Regions from separate parts of the Lentzea sp. NPDC004782 genome, predicted to be linked through region 2. Evidence: riboswitches for the same ligand, from Rfam matches in the RefSeq annotation. Region 2 holds a riboswitch; each other region holds the start of a gene.
The links. Region 2 has a riboswitch for S-adenosylmethionine ahead of thrC (threonine synthase). Riboswitches for the same ligand answer to the same signal wherever they lie in the genome.
Positions count from the first base shown of each region.

Region 1: another riboswitch for S-adenosylmethionine. It lies ahead of ABZV40_RS20355 (methionine ABC transporter ATP-binding protein); the one in region 2 lies ahead of thrC (threonine synthase).
Region 3: another riboswitch for S-adenosylmethionine. It lies ahead of ABZV40_RS04245 (aminotransferase class V-fold PLP-dependent enzyme); the one in region 2 lies ahead of thrC (threonine synthase).

Region 1 is NZ_JBEXJN010000021.1:35,625-41,896, forward strand. Features, by position in the region: gene ABZV40_RS20345 (transglycosylase family protein) at 1-772, shown strand, start outside; gene rsmA (16S rRNA (adenine(1518)-N(6)/adenine(1519)-N(6))-dimethyltransferase RsmA) at 922-1,755, shown strand; SAM riboswitch class I at 1,844-1,937, shown strand; gene ABZV40_RS20355 (methionine ABC transporter ATP-binding protein) at 2,151-3,149, shown strand; gene ABZV40_RS20360 (methionine ABC transporter permease) at 3,146-3,829, shown strand; gene ABZV40_RS20365 (MetQ/NlpA family ABC transporter substrate-binding protein) at 3,926-4,717, shown strand; gene ABZV40_RS20370 (4-(cytidine 5'-diphospho)-2-C-methyl-D-erythritol kinase) at 4,772-5,737, shown strand; gene ABZV40_RS20375 (ABC-F family ATP-binding cassette domain-containing protein) at 5,813-6,272, shown strand, end outside.
Region 2 is NZ_JBEXJN010000044.1:69,686-75,957, reverse strand. Features, by position in the region: gene ABZV40_RS33175 (AAA family ATPase) at 1-853, shown strand, start outside; gene ABZV40_RS33170 (hypothetical protein) at 1,339-1,509, shown strand; gene rpsT (30S ribosomal protein S20) at 1,633-1,899, shown strand; gene holA (DNA polymerase III subunit delta) at 1,986-2,963, opposite strand; SAM riboswitch class I at 3,042-3,173, shown strand; gene thrC (threonine synthase) at 3,185-4,441, shown strand; gene ABZV40_RS33150 (hypothetical protein) at 4,494-4,949, opposite strand; gene ABZV40_RS33145 (ComEC/Rec2 family competence protein) at 4,832-6,272, opposite strand, start outside.
Region 3 is NZ_JBEXJN010000003.1:200,373-206,644, forward strand. Features, by position in the region: gene ABZV40_RS04230 (SRPBCC family protein) at 1-212, opposite strand, end outside; gene ABZV40_RS04235 (TetR/AcrR family transcriptional regulator) at 270-830, shown strand; gene ABZV40_RS04240 (potassium/proton antiporter) at 989-2,467, shown strand; SAM riboswitch class IV at 2,541-2,655, shown strand; gene ABZV40_RS04245 (aminotransferase class V-fold PLP-dependent enzyme) at 2,693-4,021, shown strand; gene lspA (signal peptidase II) at 4,045-4,815, shown strand; gene ABZV40_RS04255 (RluA family pseudouridine synthase) at 4,857-5,741, shown strand; gene ABZV40_RS04260 (NAD(P)-binding oxidoreductase) at 5,815-6,272, shown strand, end outside.

The DNA of each region.
Region 1 (6,272 bases), on a different contig from region 2:
GGAAGCCGCCAAGCAGATGGGCGTGCCGATCGAGGGCGCCTGGTTCTCCGCTCCCGGCAACCAGCAAGTGCCCCTGGAGGGCATGAACCTGGAAGTCAAGACCCGCAAGAACATCAAGCTCTTCGACGGCGCCAACCCGGTCCGCGAGATCCAGACCACCGCGGTCACCGTCGACGAGCTGCTGAAGAACGAGAACCTCTCGCTCGGCCCCGAGGACGCGGTCGCCTCCGGCACCGACGTCAAGCTCGCCACCGGCGCCGAGGTCTACATCTCCCGCACCGGCGTCACGGTCATCAACGTGAACGAGCCGGTCGCCCCGCCGGTCGAGACGACCAAAGACCCGAACATGAACGCGGGCGAGCAGACGGTCACCGACCCCGGCACGCCGGGTGAGCAGGTCAGCACCTACCGCGTCACCGTGAAGAACGGCAAGGAGATCAGCCGCGAGAAGATCGGCGGCAAGGTCACCAAGGAGCCGAAGCCCAAGAAGATCACGGTGGGCACCAAGCCCCTGCCCGACGGCGCCGTGTGGGATCGCCTCGCCCAGTGCGAGGCGGGCGGCAACTGGGCCGCCAACACCGGCAACGGCTACTACGGCGGCCTGCAGTTCAACGCCGGCACCTGGGCCGCCAACGGCGGTACCGCCTACGCCCAGCTCCCGCACCAGGCCACCCGCGAGCAGCAGATCGCCATCGCGACCAAGCTGCGCGACCGCGCCGGCGGCACCTACGGCGCCTGGCCGGGCTGCCGCGCCAAGCTGGGCCTGCCGTAAACCGCAAGATTTCATGGCACGCGGGGGCCCCGCGTTTCCCTCTGGGGAACGCGGGATCCCCGCGTTCCTGCCGGTCGGCGGGCGGGTTCCGGCGTCCGGCAGCCCGACCTCCGCCGCCCAACCCCACCTGCGAGAATGCTCCGGTGAGCCTGCTGGGACCTGCCGAAGTGCGACGTCTGGCCGAAGAGCTGGGCATCCGCCCGACCAAAAAACTGGGTCAGAACTTCGTGCACGACCCGAACACGGTCCGCAAGATCGTCGCCGCGGCCGAGCTCACCCCGGACGACGTAGTGCTGGAGGTCGGCCCGGGCCTGGGCTCGCTGACCCTGGCGCTGCTCCCCGCCGCCGAGCAGGTCGTCGCGGTCGAGATCGACCCGCCGCTGGCCCAGCGCCTGCCGCAGACGGTGCGCGAGATGGATCCGGAGAACGCCGGCAAGCTGCACGTCGTCCTCAAGGACGCCATGAAGGTCACGAAGGACGACCTCGTGGTCCAGCCCACGGCGATCGTGGCCAACCTGCCCTACAACGTCGCCGTCCCCGTGGTCCTGCACCTGCTGAACGAGCTTCCGGCGCTGCGGAAGGGTCTCGTCATGGTCCAGGCCGAGGTGGCCGACCGGATGGCGGCCAGGCCCGGCAGCAAGATCTACGGCGTGCCCAGCGTGAAGCTCGCCTGGTACGCCGACGCGCGGAAGGCAGGCCCGGTCGGCAGGAACGTCTTCTGGCCCGCGCCCAACGTCGACTCGGGGCTGGTTTCGTTCCACCGTCACGAGAACCCCTTGTCCACAGTGGACAAGAAGAGGCTCTTCTCGATCGTCGACGCGGCCTTCGCGCAACGTCGCAAGACCCTCAGGGCCGCCCTCAAGGGCTGGGCCGAAGCCGCGGACATCAACGTCGACGAACTGCTCGACAAGGCCGGCGTCGACCCGCAGGCCAGGGGCGAGCAGCTGAGCGTGATCGACTTCATCCGGATCGCGGAGGTCTAGGCCGGAGATCCATCGGCCAACAGTGTGATCTGTCGAACGAATCGGATTCTGGCTTGCGCAACCGAACGTGCGTCCGGTTGACTGCTAGGTGCCATCCGGAGCGACCGAGAGACCTGGCTCTACGACGTCGCAGCAACCACCCGCTGGATGCGGGCAGGTGCTAACGCCAGGACCGATGGAGGATCACATGGGTACCACGCGAATGCTGACGCGCCGTCGAGTCGTCGACCAGTGCCGTCGCACCGCTTCTGCATGTCGTCGCCACCTCGTCTAAGGCGCCTTCTCAAAGTCCTTTGACGCGCACTCGACCAAAGAGTGGCGCACACCTGAGCAGAACTTCGACCGCGCACCGCCCACGAGGCGAGTGTGCCGTCGCGCGCAGCCGTGGAGCAGAAGTGATCACTGTCGAAAACCTCACCAAGTCCTTCCAGGGTGTCAACGCCCTGAACGGCGTGACCCTCGACGTCGAAGCGGGCACCGTGCTCGGCGTCGTCGGCCCGAGCGGGGCCGGCAAGTCGACGCTCGCGCGCTGCGTGGCGCTGCTGGAGCGCCCCGACTCGGGTGCGATCCGCGTCGACGGCACGGACATCACCGCGCTGGACGGGTCAGCGCTGCGGGCCGCCCGCAGGCAGATCGGCGTTGTGCCGCAAGGGGATTCGCTGCTGCGGCAGCGCACCGCCGCCGGCAACATCGCGCTGCCGCTGGAGTCCGCGGGCGTGCCGGGACCGCAGCGCCGCACCCGTGTGGGCGAGCTGCTGGACCTCGTCGGGCTCACCGACAAGGCCGCCGCCTACCCCGACCAGCTGTCCGGCGGGCAGCGTCAGCGCATCGCAGTGGCGCGCGCACTCGCCGCCAACCCGAGCGTCCTGCTGGCCGACGAGCCCACCAGCGCGCTCGACCCCGAGACCACCGGTTCCGTGCTCACCGTCCTCGACCGTGCGCGCGCTGAGCTGGGTGTGACCGTCCTCGTCGTCACGCACGACATGGGCGTGGTCCGCAAGATCTGCGACGACGTCGCCGTGCTGGAGCAGGGCCGCGTCGTCGAGCACGGCAAGGTCCTCGACCTCGTCAGCGACGCTGGCAGCCGCACGAGCGGTGCGCTGCTGCCCGCCGTCGACCTGAACCCGATCAACGAGAGCAGCTACGACCGCGTCGCGGACGTCGTGCTCGTCGGGTTCGCCGCGGTCGGCGCGCTGCTGCCCGAGGCCTCGCACCGGTTCGGCGTCGAGCTGAACATCGTCGGTGGCGGCCTGACGCGCCTGGGCGAGACCCCCGTCGCGCGGTTCCGCCTCGGCCTGAACGGCGAGCGGTCCGACTCGGCGCTGGAGTGGATCAGCGAGGCCGGTGGCGCGGTGCAGAGGTCCCTGAAGGGGCCGCAGGGAGTAGCTGCGTGAGGTCTGCAACACCCTGGCCGGACGTGCTGAGCTTTCTCGTCGAGGCCACCGGGGAGACGCTGTACATGGTCGGCGTCTCCACCTTGATCGCCACCGCTTTCGGAGTTCCGCTCGGGGTTTGGCTGCAGCTCACCGCCAAGGGCGGGCTGCGGCCGAACGCCGCGCTGCACCGCGTTCTCGGCTTCATCACCGACCTGGGCCGCTCGATGCCGTTCATCGTGCTGCTCGTCGCGCTCACGTCGGTCACCCGCCTGATCGTCGGCGGTTCCATCGGCAGCACGGCGGTCATCGTGCCGTTGGCGGTGGGTGCGATCCCGTTCGTCGGACGGCTCGTGCAGAACATCCTGTCCGAGGTGCACGTGACCGTGGTCGAGGCCGCGGTCACGACCGGCGCCTCGACGCTTCGGATCGTGCGTTCGGTGCTGATCCGCGAGTCGCTGCCCGCGCTGATCAACGCCATCGGCGTCACCGTGATCGCCCTGATCGGGTACTCCGCGATGGCGGGCGTGATCGGCGGTGGTGGCCTCGGTGACCTGGCGATCCGCGAGGGCTACCAGCGCTTCAACGACCGGGTCCTGTGGAGCACCGTGGCGTGGCTCGCCGTGCTCACGACGTTGATCCAGCTCGGTTTCACCCGTGCCGCCCGCGCCTCGGACCGCCGCCGCCACGCCTCCGTCTGACTTTCCCGCACGCGGGGCCCTTTCGTGCGCCAGGAGCGAACGAAAGCTCCCCGCGTGCACTCAAGACTCTGCCGTGAAACTCTCAAAAGGAACGAAATGCGTATTAAGGCTGCTCTGATCGCGGTCGCTTTGACTGCTTTGTCTGCCTGCTCCGCCGGTGGTGCGTCTGCTTCGGACACGCTCAAGGTCGGCGTGTCGCCCGTCCCGCACGCGCAGATCCTCAAGTTCGTGGCCGACAACCTCGCCGCGCAGAAGGGTCTGAAGATCGAGGTCGTCGAGTTCACCGACTACGTGCAGCCCAACACGGCGCTGGTCGACGGCTCGCTCGACGCCAACTACTTCCAGACCGTCCCGTACCTCGCGACGTTCACGAAGGAGAGCGGCGCCAAGGTCGAGTGGGTCACGCCCGTCCACGTCGAGCCCTTGGGTGTGTACTCCAAGAAGGTGCGCAAGCTCGACGAGCTGCCGCAGAACGCCAAGGTCGCGCTGGCCAACGACGCCACGAACGAGACCCGCGGGCTGAAGCTGCTGGAGGCCAACGGCCTCATCAAGCTCAAGGCCGTGGACGCGCCGACCGTGCGCGACGTGGCGGAGAACCCCAAGAACCTGCAGTTCGTGCCGCTGGAGGCCGCTCAGCTGCCCCGTTCGCTGGAGGACACCGACGCGTCGGTGATCAACGGCAACTACGCGATCGACGCGGGCCTGAAGCCCGCCACCGACGCGCTCGCGCTGGAGAAGGCCGAGGGCAACCCGAACGCCAACGGCCTGGTCACGCGGACCGAGCTCAAGGACGACAAGCGCATTCGCTCGTTGGCGGAGCTGCTCGGATCGCAGCAGGTCAAGGACTACATCAAGCAGACCTACAACGGTTCCGTCATCCCGGTTTAACGCAGGTGGCGACCGGGGGAGGAGTCCAGGACTCCAGAACGCCCGTAGGCTGACATGGTGCTCGCAGTCGTTCCACCCCCGGTCACGGTCCGCGTCCCGGCCAAGGTCAACCTGCACCTGGCCGTCGGTGACGTGCGCCCGGACGGCTACCACGACCTGGTGACGATCTTCCAGGCGCTTTCGCTGGTCGACGAGGTCACGGTCGCGGTGGCGGACGAACCCGGTGTCGAGGTCCACGGCGAGGGCGCCGACCAGGTGCCCACGGGAGCCTCGAACCTCGCCTGGCGCGCGGTTCGCCTGCTGGCCGCGCACGTCGGCAAGGACCCCGACGACCCGAAGGTCCGGGTCGTCATCCGCAAGGCCATCCCCGTCGCGGGCGGCATGGCGGGCGGCAGCGCGGACGCGGCGGCGACGCTCGTGGGCCTGTCGTCGTTGTGGCGGCTGGAAATCAGCCGTGACGAGCTGGCCGAACTGGCCGGCAAGCTCGGTGCCGACGTGCCGTTCGCCCTCTACGGCGCCACCGCGCTCGGCACCGGCCGCGGCGAGCGGATCGTGCCGGTGCTGAGCCGTCACCAGTTCCACTGGGTGCTGGCGTTCGACCGGCGCGGACTGTCCACTCCGGACGTGTTCGACGAGCTGGACCGCCTGCGTGCCGAGGGAGATCCGCCACGCGTCGGTCCCGTCGAGGCCGTGCTGGAGGGTCTTTCCTCCGGCGACCCGCGTCAGCTGGCGTTGCTGCTGGGCAACGACTTGCAGGCCGCCGCCGTGTCTTTGCGGCCGAACCTGCGCCGGACGCTCAGGGCAGGTGTCGACGCGGGCGCGCTGGCCGGCATCGTGTCCGGTTCGGGCCCCACGACGGCGTTCCTGTGCGAGGACGGCGACACGGCGGTGCGCGTGGCCGCCGAGCTGGCCGGCGCGGGCGTGTGCCGGACGGTCCGGGTCGCGCACGGCCCGGTGCCGGGTGCGCGGGTGATCACGACCGAGGAACCGAAGCCGACGCCGCCGGAAGTCCACGCCTAATACGTGGTGAGCAGGGCCTTTGGCACTTCCAGGTAGCCTCTGCGGGGGTATTTCTTCTCGGGTCGTGAGGTTTTGATGGCCAACCTGGTCAACCTGGAGTCCGTGTCGAAGTCGTTCGGCGTCCGGCCGCTGCTCGACGGCGTGTCGCTCGGCGTCAACGAGGGCGACCGGATCGGTGTCGTCGGCCTGAACGGCGGTGGCAAGACGACGCTGCTCGAGGTGCTGGCCGGGGTCGAACCGGCGGACGACGGCAGGGTGTCGCGGTCGCGCGATCTGCGGATGGCGGTCGTGACGCAGCGCACGGAGCTGCCGGAGGGCTCGACCGTGCGCAACGCGGTGATCGACCCGCTCGGCTTCGACGCGGAGCACGAGTGGGCGTCGGACGCCCGTGTCAGGTCCATTTTGGACGGACTCGGGATCATGGCGCTGGGCCTGGACTCCGTGGTCTCCACCATGTCCGGTGGTGAGCGGCGCCGGGTCGCGCTCGCGGCTGCGCTGATCCAGGACCTCGAACTGATCGTGCTGGACGAGCCCA
Region 2 (6,272 bases):
CATGCGCGAGCACGACCTGTTCCGCGGCCAGGTGATGGCGTTCGGGGTCAGTGAGCACAGGGGGAACCAGCTGCTCACGTTTCTGCCGAGGCCGTCACTACGGCCGGAGGACGTGGTGCTGCCAGACGGCGTGCTGGACGCGATCGAGCGCCACATCGTGCGCACGGCGTCGCAAAGTGAACGGTTGCGCGCGCATGGGCAACATCTGAAGCGAGGGCTGCTCCTGTACGGGCCGCCCGGCACCGGCAAGACGCACACCGTCCGGTACCTGATGGGGCGCCTCGAGTCGTCGACGGTGATCGTGCTGAGCGGTGTCGCGATGATCCGGTACCTGAGCGCCGCCACCTCTCTCGCGCGGCGGCTCGCGCCGTCGATGATCGTGGTGGAGGACGTCGACCTGATCGCGCAGGACCGCGCACACACCGTTGGGGGCAACCCCGTGCTGTTCGAGCTGCTGAACGAGATGGACGGCATCGGATCCGAGGCAGACGTCACGTTCGTGCTCACCACGAATCGTGTGGACGTCATGGAGAAGGCGCTGTCCGAACGGCCCGGCCGCATCGACCTCGCGATGCAGGTGCCTCTGCCGGACGCTGACGGCCGCGAGCGGCTGCTGCGGCTCTACGCGGCGGGCACGGAGCTCGACCTGCCGGATGCCTCGGCGCTCGTGGCCGCCAGCGACGGCGTGACGGCGTCGTTCGTGAAGGAGCTCGTGCGGCGGGCGACGTTGCGAGCGCTCGACGACCAGCCCGATGCCGCCCGCGTCCGGCTGGACGAGGCGGCGATCTCGGCGGCGCTGACCGATCTGCTCGATGAGAAACAGGCGCTGACGCGCAGCCTGCTGGGTGGTTGAACAGGCCGTTTACCAGCATGAAGCGGCTCTGACAGAGGTCCTCCGCTCGGGGTGTTCTCGGCTGGCTCCTCCACGCGACCGTGCCCGGCGGGCGCGCGGGAACGTGGAGGAGTCTTGTCTTCTTCCCGCAGGCGCGCCGGTCTGGACGCTTGCGCCTCCCTGGGCCGGGATGACAGCGCGATCCAGCGCTCTGCGTTGGAGCACAACACGTTGAAGATCCCGATCAGCTATGGGACGGACGGCGTGTCCGCTTCGAAGGCGTGCGCGGACAGCAGTCCAAAGTGGATGACACAGCACGGCTACCACCGCCGCCGGATTCCGATCCGGCAGTTGCAGGACGTGGTGCTGCCGGCGCGGAGAACCCGGCGTGGACTTCGGAACAACAGGCGTGGGTGGCCGGGGTGCGAACACGTCGGCGGCCGCCAGGTACGACCCGCTCTACGCATTCGGGCACGCCGTGGTGAAGTTCACGGTGACGAACACCGGTGGGTCTGCGGGCGTCGTCGTGGTGCCGGTCTACGTGCGGCAACCGGTCGACGCAGGTCGAGGTGCCGTTCCAGCTCTCGCAGCTGCCGCTGACCGTCGGCGACGTGGACGGCGACGGCAGGCGCGAGGCGGCGATGGGCGCGGAGAAGGCCGCGTTCACGGTGCGCTGAACAGGCCTGATATCCTTCGTCGTCGTGAACGCGCGGCACTCCGCCGTGGAGGAGAGCCAGCTTCCGCTGGTGCCGACCAAGCGCGTCACGAACTCCGGTTTCGACACAGAAGGGTGATGTCGCATGGCGAACATCAAGTCCCAGCTCAAGCGGATCAAGACCAACGAGAAGGCGCGCCTGCGCAACAAGTCGGTCAAGTCGTCCCTCAAGACGGCCATCCGCAAGTTCCGCGAGGCTGCCGAGGCCGGTGACAAGGCGAAGGCCCTGGAGCTGCTGCAGGACGCGTCCCGCAAGCTCGACAAGGCCGCCACCAAGGGTGTCATCCACCCGAACCAGGCCGCCAACAAGAAGTCGGCGATGGCGCTGCGCGCGAACCAGCTCGAGGGCTGATTCCGTAAGGCTCAAGCCTCGGGAAAGGGCTCGCTCGCTCGTCGAGCGGGCCCTTTCTCATTGTCCGGTGCGCTGATGCCCGCCCACTAGCGGCGGCCGTGCGCAGCGACGATCTTCAGGACCGCCCGCTCCAGCGCGTAGTCGGCGTCGGCCGCCACGCCCTTCACGTCGGCGTTGAGCCCCGCGACGACCTGCATCGCGTCGGCGAGACCCGACTGGTCCCAGCCGCGGGCCTGGGCCTGCGCCTTCTTGATCTTCCACGGCGGCATGCCGAGCGGGCCGGCCAGGCTGAACGGGTCGGCCCTGCCCACCGCGGAGACGCGCGCGACCGTGCGGACCGCGTCCGCCAGGGCGTCGGCGACCAGCACGTGCGGCACTCCCAGTTGCATCGCCCAGCGCAACGCCTCCATCGCGCCCGCCCGGTCACCGGTCACGGCCTTCTCGGCGACCGCGAACCCGGTCACCTCGGCCTTGCCCTGGTGGTAGCGGCGGATCTCGTCGACCGTCACCTTGCCGTCGGTGTCGGACACGAGCTGCGACGCCGCCGCGGCCAGCTCGCGCAGGTTCGTGCCCACGGCGTCGATGAGCGTGGCGACGGCCTCGGGGTCGATCTTGCCGCCGGCCTGCCGCACCTCGTTGCGCACGAACGCTTCCCGATCACCGGGCTTGGTGACCTTGGCGCACTCGGTGACCGCGGCACCGGCCTTCTTCAGTTGTCCGGGCAGGTCCTTGGCCGCCTTGCTGCGACCACCACCCGTGTGCACGACGACGAGCGTGACCCCGTCCGCGGGCGCCTTGACGTAGGAGAGCACCGTGTCGGCGATCTCCTTGCTGATGTCCTGCGCGTTCTGCAGGACGATCACGCGGCCCTCCGCGAACAACGACGGGCTCACCAGCTCGGCCAGCTCGGGAGGGGTGAGATCAGTCACCTGCACGCGGGTCAGGTCGGCGTTCGGATCGGCCTTGCGTGCGGCTTCGAGAGCCGCCCGAACAGCACGTTCGACCAGCAACTCCTCCTCGCCGACGACGAGGTGCAGTGACTCCGGTGCGCTCACGCTCCGCATCCTCCCACGTCCCGGATCGTGGACGTTTGTGGCTGAGCAACGGACCGGTGCCGTAGCTTGGTGGCCACAACTGAACACCGCTCATCCAGAGGGGCAGAGGGACCGGCCCGAAGAAGCCCCGGCAACCGGCGTCAGCGCCGCGTGCAGAACTGCGCGCAGACGATCACGGTGCCAATTCCGACCCGTTCGATTTCGCGGGAAAGATGAGGAGATACCTCGCGATGACTGCTGTCACTGTGCCCACGAGCACGACCTTCGACCTCGGCCCCGCCCGTGCACTGCTGTGCCGTGAGTGCGGTAATGAGACTCCTCTCGCTCCTGAGTACGCTTGTCTGGAGTGTTTCGGGCCGCTGGAAGTGGCCTACGACTTCGGCAGGATCCGGCGCGAGGACATCGAAGCCGGCCCCCGGTCGATCTGGCGCTACCGCGGCCTTCTCCCCGTTCCGTCCACTGTGGAACAGCACCCGAACACCGAACCCGGCGGCACCCGCCTGGTCGAGGCGCACAACCTCGCCAAGGCCCTCGGTGTCCGCAAGGTCTGGGTGAAGGACGACACCGGCAACCCCACCCACTCCTTCAAGGACCGCGTGGTCGGCGTCGCGCTCGCCGCGGCCCGCGAGCTCGGCTTCAAGGTGCTGGCCTGCCCGTCCACCGGCAACCTGGCCAACGCGGTCGCCGCGGCCGCCGCCCGCGCGGGCTGGCAGTCGGTGGTTCTCGTGCCCTCCTCCCTCGAGCGCGCCAAGATCCTGATGAGCGCCGTCTACGAGGGCGCCCTGATCGCCGTCGACGGCAACTACGACGACGTGAACCGCCTGGCCCAGGAACTCGCAGCGGAGCACGAGGACTGGGCGTTCGTGAACGTCAACGTCCGCCCGTACTACGCGGAGGGCTCGAAGACCCTCGGCTACGAGGTCGCCGAGCAGCTCGGCTGGCGCCTGCCCGACCAGATCGTGGTGCCGATCGCGTCCGGCTCGCAGCTCACCAAGGTGGACAAGGCGTTCCGCGAGCTCGGCCAGCTCGACCTGGTCGAGGCCACCCCGTACCGGGTGTTCGGCGCCCAGGCCACCGGCTGCTCACCGGTGTCCGCCGCGTACAAGGAAGGCCACGACGTCATCCGCCCGGTCCGTCCGGACACCATCGCCCGTTCACTGGCGATCGGCGCCCCGGCCGACGGCCCCTACGTGCTCGACGCGGTCCGCCGCACCAACGGCGCCATCGAGGACGTGACCGACGAAGAGGTCGTCGAGGGCATCAAGCTCCTCGCCCGCACCGAGGGCATCTTCGCCGAGACCGCCGGCGGCGTGACCGTGGCGACGGCGAAGAAGCTGATCGAGTCGGGCCAGCTCGACCCGGACGGCGAGACCGTGCTGCTGATCACCGGTGACGGCCTCAAGACCCTCGACGCGCTCGGCGACACGATCGGCCCGCGCGCGACGGTGCCGCCGTCGGCCGAGGCCGTCATCAAGGCGCTGGGCTAGTCACCTCCTTCCGGGGTCCGGGGACGCGCACGCGTCCCCGGACTCACGTGCCTCAGAGGGAAATCGCCTCCGTCTGCGTCCAGCCGGAGCGCGGAAACCGTTGCAGGCCTTCCATCACGTGCGGTCCGAACGGCTCCACTCGCGCGCGCCACGCCACGATCCGTTGCGGCCACGGAGCTTCCGCCTTCAGCGCGTTGTAGTGGTAGTCGTGCCAGTCGTGCGGCGCGATCCGCAGGCCCTCGTCGAACAGGTGCTCCGAGACGAGGTCGTACGCCTCCTCAGGCTTGGCGACCTCGGTGGGCGGCAGCACGTGCGTGACCGATGCCCGGTAGGTGAGGGCGCGTGTGCCGTCTTCGAGTGTTTCGCAGATGTAGTAACCGAAATCGGGTTTCAGCTCGTCGTGCGGCCACGGCGTCGCCGAGTAGTTCGTCTGCCACATCGCCCACGCGATCCGAGGCGTGCCACCGGGAACCGGGTAGCGCGCGTTGTGCAGCCTGATCCAGACCATTCTCTTCTCCTTCTCACTGTTCGGTTTCCCGGCAGGACCGCCAGGTCGCCGTCCTTGTCCGTGCGCAGCACCAGCGCACCTCCCGCCCGCAACAGGTCGAGCACGTGCTCGCTGGGGTGCCCGTAGCGGTTGCCGGCGCCCACGCTCACCAGCGCGATCCGCGGGTGCGTGGCTTTGAGGAACGCGGGCAGCGAGTACCGCGACCCGTGGTGCGGCACCTTGAGCACCTCGACCCCGAGATCCCGCTCCCCCAGCAACGCCGACTGGCCCGCCAGTTCGACGTCACCGGTGAGCAGCACGCGGCCTGCTCTGGTGTGTGCCTTCAGCACGAGCGAGTAGTCGTTGACCGTCGTGTTCGTGTCGTCTGCTGTCGGCGGCCGCCTCGGGCCCAGGACTTCCACTTCCAGCCCAGGCCAGGCGAACCGCTCGCCCACCTTGGGTTCCACGACCCGCACGCCGTGACCGCGGGCCTGCTTGTTCACCTCCTTCCACGCCCATGCGGGCTCCTTGAGCGGGCCGGTTGCGATGGCACCCACCGCACGCCCGGTGAGCACCGCAGGCAGGCCCTGCACGTGATCCGCGTGCAGATGCGTCAGCACGAGCAGCGGAATCCTCTTGATTCCCAACGTCGTCAGGCATCGGTCGACCGCACCGGGGTCGGGCCCGGTGTCCACGACGACCGCTCGGTCCGGCTCGTCGGTCGCCAGAACCAACGCGTCGCCCTGACCGACGTCGCAGATGACGACCTTCCAGCCGTCGGGTGGCCACGTCGGTGCGATGACCTTCATCGGCACCAGCACGACGAATCCGCCGACCAGCACCGCGACGACCAACGTCCGCGTCTTCTTGAGCCGCAGCAACAACACCACCGCTGCCGTGACCGCCAGAAGCGCGAGCGCTCCGAGCCAGCCCTTCGGCCAGCCGACCGCGGCACCGGGCACGGTCGCCGCCTGCCGTCCGACCTGGATCAGCCAGGTCACCGCCGGTCCCGCGACGTGCACGACCAGCTCGGCCGCCGGCCGGTACAGCGGCGCGACGGCCGCCGCCACCACGCCCAGGACCGTCGCCGGCGCGACCACCGGTCCGGCCACCAGGTTGGCGACGATCGCCACGAGACTCACCTGACCGGACAGCCCCGCAACCAGTGGAGCCGTGGCCAGGCTTGCGGCCGTCGGCACGACGACCGCCTCGGCCAGACCGTTCGGCACGCCGCGTTGCTTCAACGCCTTCGACCACTTCGGCGCGACCAGCACCAGCGACGCCGTGGCCACCACGGAGAGCGCGAACCCCGGCTCGCCACCCAGTGCCGGGTCGACGAACACC
Region 3 (6,272 bases), on a different contig from region 2:
CCCGAGACGCCGACGAACTCGAAGGTGATCGAGGAACCCGGCTCGAAGGCCGTGCACCGGTAGCGGATCGGGCCGTGGCCGCCGTCCGCGCCCACGCCCAACGGCCGGTCGAACCTCATCGCGGGCCACGCCACCGGCCACAGCTCCTGGATGCGCTCGACGAACGGCCCGGCCGGGACCGGGAGCTCCCGCACATGCACGTTGCGAACCACGACACGCTCCTTCCATACGGCACCGTATGTTGGCGAACCATACGCTAGCGTACGGAAATGCGCCGCACCCGTGACGACTGGACTGAGATCGCGCTGAGAGCGTTGGCGGAAGGCGGGCTCCAGGCCGTCGCCGTCGAACCGCTCGCCGCCAGGGCGGGCGCGACCAAGGGGAGCGTCTACCACCACTTCCCGAACCGCGACGCGCTGCTCAAAGCGACGGTCGAGCGGTGGGAGCGCGAGCACACCGAGAAGGTCATCGAGCTGGTCGAGTCGGGGCGGACGCCGCACGACAAGCTCAGGACGCTGTTCGAAACAGTGCTCGACCGGCACCGCAAGGGCTCGGTGGAGATGGCGTTGCAGGCCAACGCCGAGAACGAGGTGATCGCGCCGGTCCTCAGGCGCGTCACGGAGAGAAGGCTGGGCTACCTGACCGAGCTGTTCGAGCAGCTCGGGTTCGGCCACGAGCACGCCAAGAAGCGCGCGTTGATCGCGTTCAGCCTCTACCTCGGTCAGGCGCAGATGTTCGCGACCCTGCCCGGCCTCGTCGAACCGGTGCTCGACGAGGCCGTGCAGGTGCTGACGCAGAAACCTCAGGCGGCCAGGCCCCGCAGCGTGTAGGCGATCACGTCCGCGTGGGGTGCAACGCCGTGCAGGGCAGGGGGTTGAGCCACTGATCAACATGCTCCACCGTGCACGTGCTCGCCAGGTGCGAACGTCTGGTTGCCTTGCGGTTTCGGATTCGTCCAATCCGGTGGTGATCAACCAGAATGGTCCAGGTGGGTGACATCACGGTCGTACTGGGCATCGGCGCAGCCGTTCTGCTGATCTCGGTGATCGCGGTGCGGGTGTCGACCCGGCTCGGGCTGCCCTCGTTGTTGCTGTACCTGGGCATCGGGGTGCTCCTCGGCGAGGCGGTCTTCGGCATCAAGTTCGACGACGCCGGCCTGACGCAGTCTCTCGGCATCGCGGCACTCGTGCTGATCCTGACCGAGGGCGGCATCACGACCCGTTGGCACGCCGTGAAGTCCTCGCTGTGGTTAGGCGTGGCACTGTCCACAGTGGCCGTTGCGGTGAGCGTCGCGGTCACCGGCACGGCGTTGCACTTCCTGCTCGGCCTCGACTGGCGGATGGCGTTGCTGTGGGGTGCGGTGCTGTCGTCCACGGACGCGGCGGCCGTCTTCAGCGTGTTGCGGTCCTTAGGCGTGGGAGCGCGGCTCACCGGCGCGCTCGAACTGGAGTCCGGCCTCAACGACGCGCCCGTCTACATCGCGGTCGTGCTGCTGGCCTCGGCGGACAAGATCTCGTGGACCGCGCCGCTGCTGGTCGTCTACGAGCTGGCTGCGGGCGCGCTCATCGGCGTGCTGCTGGGCTTGTTCGGTGCCGCCGCGCTGAGACGGGCCGCGTTGCCCGCCACCGGCCTGTACCCGCTCGCCACCGTGGCCGTGTGCGTGATCGCCTACACGGCAGGCGATCTGGCGCACGCCTCCGGCTTCCTCGCCACCTACGTCGCCGCGCTGGCCCTCGGCAACGCCCGGCTGCCGCACCGCGCGGACACGCTGTCGTTCGCCGAGGGACTGGGGTGGCTCGCGCAGATCGGCCTCTTCGTCCTGCTCGGCCTCTACGCCGCCCCGACGCGGCTGCTCGACGTGCTGGTCCCGGCGCTGATCGCGGGGGTGGTGCTGACGTTCGTGGCGCGGCCGTTGTCGGTGCTGCTCGCCTCGCTGCCGTTCCGGGTGCCGTGGCGGGAGCAGGTGTTCCTGTCCTGGTCGGGGCTGCGCGGTGCGGTGCCGATCGTGTTCGCGCTGATCCCGTTGATCCAGGGCGTCGAGGGCGCGCGGCAGCTGGTCGACGCGGTGTTCGTGCTGGTCGTCGTGCTGACGGTGGTGCAGGGCACGACGCTGCCGTTCCTCGCGCGGCGGCTCGGGCTGGTGCGCGAGGGCGAGCCGCAGGAGGTGCAGGTCGACTCCTCGCCGTTGGACGAGCTGAGCGCCGAGCTGCTGCAGGTGCACATCCAGCGCGGGTCGAAGCTGCACGGCGTCTACATGACCGAGCTGCGGCTGCCGATCGGTGCCACGGTGAGCCTCGTGGTGCGGTCGGGGAAGAGTTTCACGCCACAACCGACGACCCGGCTGCAGATCGGCGACCAGTTGCTCATCGTCACCACCGAGGAGGCACGTGAAGCCGCTGAGCGGCGCATACGTGCTGTGGACCGGGCCGGTCGCTACGCACGGTGGAAGGGCGAGACCGGCGATTAGTCGGTTTCCGAGGCTTCTCAGCATGTGATCGGTTGTCGACGGACGCCGCGAGGCTCCGCTAACGTCATCGGCAGGTCATGAGAGCCAGCGTCAAGCCCAAGCTTGCTGGCCGGCAACCCTCCAACCGCGGTGGGGTGCCCTTGGTGAGGACCTGGTCCGGCGCGTGGGGCGCCGGTCAAGCGCGGGCCTTCGCACGGCGAGGCCCCTGGCCTCGGAGGCAGCTCGATGACGCTCGCGATCACCCCTCAGACCACGGTCGTTCCCGCTGTTGTCGGCGCTGACCTGCGCGTTCCGCTCGTCACCGGAGAGCGCGTCACGTACGCCAACCTCGACCACGCGGCTTCGGCGCCGTGTCTGCAGGAGGTGCGCGACGCCGTCGACGAGCTGCTGCCCTGGTACGCCAGCGTGCACCGCGGCGCCGGGTTCGCCTCCCAGGTCTCGACTCGGGTCTACGAGCAGGCGCGGGACCGCATCCGCAGGTTCGTCGCCGCGCACTCGTCCGACACCGTCGTCTTCACCCGCAACACCACGGATTCGCTGAACCTGTTGGCGCGCAGCATTCCCCGCAACACCGCGGTCGTGCTGTTCGACAGCGAGCACCACGCGGCGCTGCTGCCGTGGCGCGGCCCGAACGTTCAGCGCATTCCTGCCCCGTCTTCGTCCGGCGCCGCTGTTGTCGCGCTGGACCGGGCGTTGGCCGCCGCCCCGGTCGGCCCTCGGCTCGTGATCGTCACCGGGGCGTCCAACGTCACGGGCGAGCTGTGGCCGGTCGCGGAGCTCGCGAAGGTCGCCCGCCGGCACGGCGCGCGCATCGCGCTGGACGCCGCGCAGCTCGCCCCGCACCGCCCGATCAACGTGCGTGAGCTGGGCGTCGACTACATCGCGTTCTCCGGTCACAAGATCTACGCGCCGTTCGGCGCTGGTGTGCTCGTCGGCCGCGCGGACTGGCTGCAGCAGGCCCAGCCGTACCTGGTCGGCGGCGGTGCGACCGCGAAGGTGACCGACCACGGCGACCGCCTGGGCGTCGCGTGGTCCGCGGTGCCGGAGCGGCACGAGGCCGGCAGCCCGAACGTCGTCGGCGTGCACGCGCTGGCGTCGGCCTGCGAGATCCTGTCGCGGCACTGGGAGCAGACCGTCGCGCACGAGCAGGAGTTGCTGGCCCGGTTGCGGGACGGCCTGCGCGCGGTCCCCGGCTTCCGCGAGCTGTCGATCCTGACCGACGCCGACAAGGTGGGTGTCGTGAGCTTCACGATCTCCGGCTTCGACGCGGGCTTCCTCGCGGCGGCGCTGTCCGCCGAGTACGGCATCGGCGTCCGGGACGGGGCGTTCTGCGCGCACGTGATCGTCGGCAGGCTCGTCAAGCAGGTCGGATCGCACGAGGAGCGCGCCGTCCGCGCGTCGATCGGCCTGGGCACGACGGCCGAGCACGTGGACCGTTTGGTGGCGGCGCTGCGCACTCTCGTCACCGAGGGTCCGAAGTGGACCTACACGCAGCGCGACGGTCGCTGGGTGCCCGAGGACGACAGCCGAACCCTGCCGCCGTTCCTCGCGTAGTCCCGGTAGTGGACAATGACCTGGTGAGTGACGAGTCCAAGGCCGAGGAGAAGGCCGCTGACACGCCTGCCGAAGCGCAGGTCAGCGAGCCGAAGCCGGTCGAGGAACCGAAGTCCAACGAGTTCGTCGGCGTCGAGCTCGCCGATGACGACGACGACACCGACTCCGACGCCGGCGAGGCTGCCGAGAAGCCCGCGGAGGACAAGCCCGCCGCCGAACGGGTCGTGTCCGACGACGACGTCATCGAGCCGGAGTTCTCGCTCAGCGGGTCGCTGCCGGAGCCGAGGATCAAGCTCCTCGCCGCGCTGGCGGCCGGCGTGCTCGCCCTGGACGTCCTCACCAAAGTCCTGTCCGTGGCGTTCCTCGAGGGTGCCGACCCGATCAAGCTGTTCGGCGGCGTGCTCTACCTGACGTTCGTCCGCAACCCCGGCGCCGCGTTCGGCATGGCCGAGGGCATGACGTGGATCCTGGCGCTCATCGCGCTCGGCGTCGTCGGGTTCATCCTCTGGATCTCGCGCAACCTCCGCTCCCAGCCCTGGGCCGTCGGCCTGGGCCTCGTGCTGGGCGGCGCCGTCGGCAACCTCGCCGACCGCCTGTTCCGCGAGCCGGGTCCGATGCGCGGCCACGTGGTGGACTTCCTGTCGCTTTTCGACCCGTTCGGCCGAGTGTGGCCGGTGTTCAACGTCGCCGACATGGCGATCGTCTGCGGTGGCGCGACGATCGTGGTGCTGGCGCTCATGCAGCACGACTACGACGGGACGGTCCACAAAGAAGAGAAGAAGGTCGAGGCGTGAGCGGATACCGAACGCTGCCGATTCCCGACGGGCTGGACGGCATGCGTGTCGACGCGGGCCTCGCCAAGCTCCTGGGTCTGTCCCGCACCGCGGTGGCGGCCATCGCCGACGCGGACGACGTGCTGATCGACGGACGGGTCGTCGGCAAGTCCGACCGGCTGACGGCCGGGGCGATGCTGGAGATCACGCTGCCCGCGCCTCCGCAGCCCGTCACCGTCCAGGCGATTCCCGTCGAGGGTCTGGTCGTGATCCACGAGGACGACGACATCATCGTCGTCGACAAGCCCGTGGGTGTCGCCGTGCACCCGTCACCGGGGTGGACCGGGCCGACCGTCGTGGGCGGGCTCGCCGCAGCGGGGCACCGCATCGCCACGTCCGGTGCCGCCGAACGGCAGGGTGTCGTGCATCGCCTCGACGTGGGCACGACCGGTGTGATGGTGGTCGCGAAGTCCGAGTCGGCGTACTCGGCTTTGAAGCACGCCTTCAAAGAGCGGACCGTCGACAAGGTCTACCACGCGATCGTGCAGGGGCATCCGGATCCGATCAAGGGCACGATCGACGCGCCGATCGACCGGCATCCCAAGCACGACTACAAGTTCGCCGTGATGAACTCGGGCAAGCCGTCGATCACGCACTACGAGGTGATCGAGGCGTTCCGGGCCGCCTCGCTGGTCGAGGTGCACCTGGAGACCGGGCGCACCCACCAGATCCGCGTGCACTTCTCCGCGCTGCACCACCCGTGCGTGGGCGACCTGACCTACGGCGCCGACCCGACGCTCGCCAAGCGGCTCGGGGTGTCGCGGCAGTGGCTGCACGCGCGGCAGCTCGGGTTCCACCACCCGGCGGACGGTCAGTGGGTCACCTTCACGTCCGAGTACCCGGACGATCTGGCTTCCGCGCTGGAGAAGCTGCGCGACGAGGGCTGATTGCGCCTGGGTAAATCATCGGTTGACGAGCTTTCATTTGATGTCAATCGGTGGCCTGCCTAGCGTCTTCGGCATGAACCTCATCGTGCTCGCGGCCTCCGGCCGGACCGGTCTCACTCTCGCCAGGCTGGCTCTGGAACGCGGCCACACCGTCACCGCGATCGCCCGCGACCTGCGGAAAATCAGCCTGGATCACCCGAACCTGCGCAAGGTCGCCGGCGACGTGAGCGACCCAGCGAGCATCGCCGCGGCAGTCGACACGGATTCCGTCGTCCTGTCCGGCCTCGGCACCGACGTGGCCGGCGTGCTGTTCGACGGCGCCAAGGCGGTGATCGCCGCCGAGCCGAAGCGGATCATCTGGCTCGGCGCCTACGGCACGGGCGCGTCCGCCGAGGCCGCGGGCGAAGGCGCCGCCGTGCTCTGGAAGCTGATGGGCGACCGGATTCCGGACAAGATCGCGGCCGACAACGCCGTGCTCGCCGCCGGGGGCACCGTCTTCCACGCCGGGGTGCTCAGCGACGGGCCGGAGAG